2 regions of the Eubacterium sp. AM05-23 genome follow, and region 2 is predicted to be linked to the other one. Evidence: predicted binding sites of a transcription regulator. Region 2 holds the regulator's gene; the other holds the start of a gene.

Region 1 (3,417 bases), 150 kb from region 2:
TCACTGCTGGCGTATTTGCTGTTCCGGTTTGGCTGCAGGAAGAGTTTACCATGCTGGTAGACCTGGGAACAAACGGCGAGATCGTTTTTGGCAACAAGGACTTTATGATGACCTGCGCCTGCTCTGCAGGACCAGCCTTTGAGGGCGGAGAAATCAGTTGCGGAACCCGGGCGGTTCCAGGCGCCATTGAAGAGGTTAAGATTGACGACGCGACGTTAAAAGCAAGCTTCTCAACCATTGGCGGAGAGATACCGGTAGGTGTCTGCGGTTCCGGAATCATTGACCTGATCTGCGAGATGAAACGGACAGGCATTATTGACGGCAAGGGCCGTATCAGCAAAGATATCGATAATCCGAGGATTGCCTTTGACGAATACGATATTGGGCGTTACTTTGTCTGTTCAAAGGAGCTGGACAGTACCGCCAAGGATATCTACATTACAGAAATCGACATCGATAGCTTCATCAAGGCAAAGGGCGCGGTGTTCTCAGCCATTCACACCCTGATGGAAAGCATGGATATGCCCATTGAAGTGCTTGAAAATGTGTATGTGGCCGGAGGAATCGGCAGCAACCTTGGCATTGAAAACGCCATTGCCCTCGGTATGCTCCCGGATATACCGGTTGATAAGTATTATTATATTGGAAACAGCTCGATGCAGGGGTGCTATCTGGCCCTTACACTGGCTGAGGGAAAAGAAAAAATCGCAGAAATCGGACAGAATATGACTTATATGGAACTTAGCGTTCATCCGTCTTATATGGATGCCTTCATATCAGCCTGCTTTATTCCGCACACGGATATGAGCCTGTTCCCGAGCCTGCAAAAATAGACAGAGGTAACCAATGCTAAATTCTGAAATAGAAGCAGCCATTGAAGAGAAGAGAAAAGACAAGCTGCCCTATGATCATTATAAAAATTTGATAAAGGATAAGGATCCTCTGGAGATGGCAGAGAAATCCACCTGTCCTTATGACTTGGAAACGCAGCTGTTCACGGTAACGCTGATGGGTGAGGAATACAAAGTAAAATACCCCGAGGGCGACGTGCTTTTAAAGGACGGAACTGCTTTTGACGATTATAAGCCCATGACCATGATCCTGCGTTATCTGCTTAACGCCCAGGGCGTGCCGCCCATGGGCACAACCATCGCATACCGGGATATCTCGGGGGGAAACCATTATTTTAAGAGCTTTGAGGGCCGCTGCCTGAAGCGCTTTGCCTTTACCTTCAACTATGATGTTGAAGGGCTGAAGCGCGCTATGGAAAAGCTGAGCGCAGAACCTAAAAAACACGGTGATCTGTCCTACCGTTTTGAGTTTATCAACAACATGTATCTGACTGTAATCCTCTGGCTGGGGGACGATGAGTTCCCGCCGGAATCACAGATTCTTTTCGACAGTAATATTACCTCAGGCTTTGATGCGGAGGATCTCGCCGTAATGGGAGATATTTTTATCCCCGCGCTGAAGCGGCTGGCAAAAGCAGACTGACACCTGTAAAATATAGTAATATTTTGCTTATTTACGGGGTCGTTTTCATGGGTTTCATGAAATCATTTAAACCTACTGAATAACTGCGAATTAAAAGCTTTAGAAAGACGGGTAAATTTTTGTTTTTGGTCGAAAAATGTTTGACAAACTTATAACAAGATAGTAGTATATGTGTATACTTATATATACAAGTCTGTGTACACCGGTTTATTTTCAATTGAAATTTTAAAGCAACCGGAATTTGTCATGTTCATAAAACGATTCCGGGCTTTGAAATATAAAAAAATACTAACAAGAACGAGTTAGGAGGTAACGAGGAAATGCCATTCAAAAAAGCAGAACAAAAGTTTAGTGGCAAGATCAATGAGTGTGTAATTGGTGTTGGAGATGCAGCAGTTACTCTCGGAGGAGAAAAAGGATTACCATTTTTAAGTGGTGAAGGAAACGCACCGGTTGTTGGTGTCGAAATTTTAGACAGTTACCCAGAAGACTGGGAAAAATGTCTGGTTGACGCTTATGGTGACGTCGTAAAGGATCCTGCAGCATGGGCAAAATATGTACAGGACAATACAGACGCACAGTTTATCGCATTAAAATTAATCAGTGCCGATCCTAACGGTGCTAACAAATCATCTGAAGAATGTGTTGAAATCGCTAAAGCTGTCGAAGCGGCAATCGATCTTCCACTGGTTGTTGCAGGCTGCAACAACGCTGAAAAAGACGGTGATTTACTGGTTAAGGTTTCTCAGGCATTGTCTGGCAAAAACGCTGTTTTATTCTCAGCTGTTGAAGATAACTACAAATCTGTCGGTGTAGCAGGTAATGCTGACGGCCACAAGGTATCTGGCCAGTCTGCTGTTGATATCAACCTTGCAAAACAGTTAAATATCCTGTTGACACAGTTAGGTGTTGACGGTGGAAACATCATCATGGATGTTGGAACCGCTGCTGTTGGCTATGGTTTCGAATATGTTGCTTCTACAATGGACCGTATCCGTTTAGCTGCTTTAGGCCAGAACGATACAGACCTTCAGATGCCAATCATGACCAATGTTGGCGACGAAGCATGGGGCGTAAAAGAAGCTGTTTTCACAGAAGAAGAAGCTCCTGAATGGGGAAATCAGGAAGAACGTGGTATCGCTATGGAAGTTTCCACTGCAGCTTCTTGCTTAATCGGCGGCTCAAACGCTGTTATTGTTAAACATCCGGAATCAGCTAAAGTGATTAAAAACTTTATCAAAGAGTTAGTAGGTTAGGAAAGGTAGGCGCAAAAAAATGGCAGTAAAAGGTTTAGATATTTTTAAACTGACTCCTAAGAAAAACTGTAAGGAATGTGGATTCCCTACATGTATGGCATTCTCAATGAAAGTAGCCGCTGGCGCTGCAGAAATTGATAAATGCCCGTATATTACAGACGAAGCTAAAGCTCAGTTATCTGAAGCTACCGCCCCTCCGATGAAAACAATCAAAATCGGAACTGGCGACACAGAATGTGCCCTGGGCGGCGAAACCGTATTATTCAGACATGAAAAAACTTATGTCAACAAAGCTTTATTCGCAGTTGAATTCTCAGACGCAGATTCTGACGATGAAATTGCTAAGAAGGTCGCTCATTTAGAAGCTGTTAAATATGACCGTATCGGCGAATTAATGTGTGTAGAAGTTGCTTCCGTACGTTATGCTGCTGACAAAGCTAAATTCTTAGACCTGATCGCTAAAGTGATCGAACTGGGCCGTGTGCCAATGGCTGTTGTTGAAGATGTTGAAGTCGCTAAGGAAGCTGCTGAAGCAATCAAAGCTGCTAAAGGTATCTTGATGGGCGCTACACCTGCAAATGCTGACGCAATGGTAGAAGTTGCCAAAGCTGCTGACGTTGTGCTGGGTGTCTCCGCTGGCTCTATCGAAGAATTACATGACACAGTT
Region 2 (3,417 bases):
CGGAGCAGCCGGTTTCCCTCCTCCCGTCCGTACAGATCATTGATAAACTTAAAGCGGTTGACATCCAGGCGCACCACGGCATATTTCTGCTCCGGATGCTCCCTGAGCAGCTTTTCTGCCCGGGAATAAAAGGTATTGATGTTATAGATACCGGTTAACATATCAAACTCTGCCCGGTACTTCAGGGTTTCGTGCGCGCGCTTGGATTCGTCGATGTCGTTCAGGGTACCGATCACCCGGCTGATGCCGCCATCCTCATTGTAAAGCACATTAAATACAATTTTACACCAGATATAGCGGCCTTTCTTATTGCAGAGCCGGATTTCCAGCTCTACCTGCCCGTTGCTGATGGCGTCCATGCTCATTTTCTGCTTTAATATTTCAATATCGCCGGGGTGGACGACCCCATCGTCAAGCCAGATTTCCTTGATGTCCCGGCCGTCATAGCTGCCCATAAAATTTTCCGAAAACCGGGGCGCATAATAGCGCTCTCCGGTCTCTGGGTTCCACTCAAATACCAGGGTGTTTGTCTGCCCAATCACCAGACGGTAACGCTCGTCATCCATCTGCTTTTTCTGAAGGCTTTGGTTTTCCTTCTCAACGGCTTCCAGCTGTTTTTTATAATCAATATCCATGATAAAGCAGAGCAGGATCTCATCCTCCTCGCCTTCAATATCCGCTGGAAAAACGGTCAGCGAGGCCCAGTGATAGGCGCCGTCCTCCCAAAGCTTACGGAACTCTCCAATGACGCTGGTCTTTCCGGAAGCCAGTGCCGCGTGTATTTTATCAATATCAAAAAAATCCAAAAAACGTCTCGAATCCTCCGGGTGAATCATGTGCGCTGCCACATCGGCAATACCGTCTGTCAAAGCGCCGTCTTCTGGCGGCGTCACATATTTACCCTCTACATGGTAGATGATCCGATAATGATTTTTGGTAATGTTCAGTTCATAGAGCTCGTCGTAAATATTACGCAAAGCTACGTTATAAACATTATTTTCAATGGTTTCGTTTGTCTTTTTTCCTGCCATTTTACAGCTCCTGTTATGGGTTTAACTGCAGCTGGCTACCCTACAATGTATGTTTAGGCCCTGTAGCTTTGCGTCTCTGTCTTTCAGCAGATTTGCCCTAGTATTAATCTCGTTTATATTTTACTCTATTATATAATAGATTTTTTTGAAACACAACTCCTATTTTCCACCAAAAAAGCAGGCTTAAGCCTGCTGGTATTTCTGGTTATTCGTTCTCTTCCTCTTCGTTAATCAGGTAGGTTAAGGTAAACAGACTGTCGGTGATGTTCACACTCTCTACCACCACGTCGTCCGGCACCGTCAGGTCCAGAGGCACGAAGTTTAGAATCGCTTTGATCCCGAGCTCTACGACACGGTCTGTGGTTTCCTGCCCGACCTTCTGCGGTACACTCAGGATACAGATATCAATCTTATGGTGCGCCACAAAGGCGTCGAGATCGTCCATGTGGTACACGGTCACGTCTCCGACCTTTTTGCCAATCTGATCCGGATCCACGTCGAACATGGCCTTGAAGTGAATGCCCTCTTCCTTAAAGCGCTCGTAATTGACAATGGCATGTCCCAGGTTCCCAGAACCGATGATAATGCAGTTATACTGGAGATCAAGCCCCAGAATTTTGCGAATGGCCTCCTTCAGCTCTTTTACCTTGTAGCCGTAGCCCTGCTGTCCGTAAGCGCCAAAGGAATTCAGGTCCTGCCGGATCTGCGAGGCGGTCAGCCCCATCATAGCCGCCAGCTCCTTAGACGAGATTTTTTCAATATGTTGATCCTGTAAATCGGTTAAATACTGGTAATACTTGGGCAGACGCTTAACAACTGTCATCGATACCCTTTTTGAAAAAGTTTGCATTCTGCACTCCCCTCCTGCGTCGTACTTATCCTTTTTATTATATCAAGTTGTTAAAAAAACGTCAATTTTTATGGTCGAATTAATTAAAAAAGTGTCAAAGTTTTTTAATTCCTTCAGAAACCGGGCAAACAAGCGCCTTCGGGGTGTCTTTAAAAGCAATTAATCGGTGATGTCCGACATCAAGTTAAGGTGCGGGCTGCCAATCACCTTGGCCACATCCAGCACAAAAGCAATGCCCATGCCCGGCCTGTCGATTTCGATTTTCTTCTGGATCGAGCAGAGCACCGCGTTCCTTATGGACGCGTCCACCAGAATCAGAACGATCTCCTTTTCAGGCTCAATGGTGATGCCGAAAAACCGGGCGTTCTCATGGATGCCGGACCCGCGGCCATACATAACGGTCGCTCCGTCAGCGCCGCCCTGCTTGGCCGCGTCAATGACCTCGCCGGACATATCTTTTTCCACAATCACCACAATCAGTTCGGTCTTAATCTTATTTCTGTCTTCCATTTTTTCCTCCATCATTCGCTAAGTAATCTACATATTATATATGATTAAAATCTTCTGTCAATACCGGTTAAGAATCACGCGGCTGCTTTTCACACTGCCTTTTCCTGTAGGCCTCCTTCTGCTTATAAAAGAAGCCCAGAAGCAGGGTTGTCAGAATCGGCGCAAGGGCAATCAGCGCTACCACGCCAAAGCCGTCCAGCAGCGGATTTCGTCCTGGCGTCGCGCCCGCCACAGCCACTGAAAGAGACAGAATAAAGGTCGAGCACATGGGGCCAGTGGCTACGCCGCCGTTATCAAAGGCCATAGCCAGAAAATTCGGCTCCACAAAGCGGCCGAGAATAAAGGCCAGTATATAGCCCGGAATCAAAATCCACCAGAGCGAAATACCGGCCAGCAGCCGGATCATGGCCGTCATAACCGCTAACGCCACGCCCAGCGAGATCGCAAGCAGCATAACGCGTGCTTTGATGGCGCCGCTGGTCATTTCCTCAACCTGCTTTACCATGACCTGGACGGCTGGCTCGGCAAAGGCGACCAGAAAACCGATGGCAAAGCCCAGCGGAATGAGAATCCAGCTGTACTCAAGCTCTGCAAGGGCTGTGCCCAAAAATTCGCCGGCCGGTACAAAGGCAATGTTTACGCCCTGGAGAAACAGCACCAGCCCCAGGTAAGTCACCACAAAGCCGCCTATAATCCGCTTGATAATAGGAGCCCGCAGCCGCAGCGCAATGACGTTCAAAAACAGAAAAATCAAAACAATGGGCAGGATGGCCAGAAAAACCTCCCATGCCACCTCCGGCATACCGTGAAATAAATGATTGATCAGGCTCATCTGAAGATCACCCCCAAAATCATGACGGCCAACACCGGTCCCAGCGAGGACAGGGCAACCATCCCAAAACTGTCTGTTCCTTCCCTGCTGGTTCTTACGCCGCTGGTGATCCCGCTGCCCAGACTCAGTATAAAGGGCACTGTGATGGGACCAGTAGTGACGCCGCCGGAATCAAAGGCTACTGGCGCCATCTC

The links. Region 2 encodes Rex, which represses fermentation and respiration genes when NADH is low (regulators of the CRP and FNR family bind a similar motif). Its sites were predicted from a motif close to ATTGTTAANNNNTTAACAAT; they were not measured.
Region 1: a site for Rex is predicted at 1,634-1,653, ahead of acsD (acetyl-CoA decarbonylase/synthase complex subunit delta). Genes of this name have one in related genera too.

The regions. Positions count from the first base shown of each region.
Region 1 is NZ_QUDF01000002.1:209,368-212,784, forward strand. Features, by position in the region: gene acsV (corrinoid activation/regeneration protein AcsV) at 1-833, shown strand, start outside; gene DW091_RS03190 (DUF3786 domain-containing protein) at 847-1,494, shown strand; gene acsD (acetyl-CoA decarbonylase/synthase complex subunit delta) at 1,815-2,750, shown strand; gene acsC (acetyl-CoA decarbonylase/synthase complex subunit gamma) at 2,770-3,417, shown strand, end outside.
Region 2 is NZ_QUDF01000002.1:57,736-61,152, reverse strand. Features, by position in the region: gene DW091_RS02570 (EAL domain-containing protein) at 1-1,031, opposite strand, end outside; cyclic di-GMP riboswitch class I at 1,055-1,138, opposite strand; gene DW091_RS02565 (redox-sensing transcriptional repressor Rex) at 1,237-1,881, opposite strand; gene DW091_RS02560 (P-II family nitrogen regulator) at 2,041-2,391, opposite strand; gene DW091_RS02555 (DUF1538 domain-containing protein) at 2,459-3,223, opposite strand; gene DW091_RS02550 (DUF1538 domain-containing protein) at 3,220-3,417, opposite strand, start outside.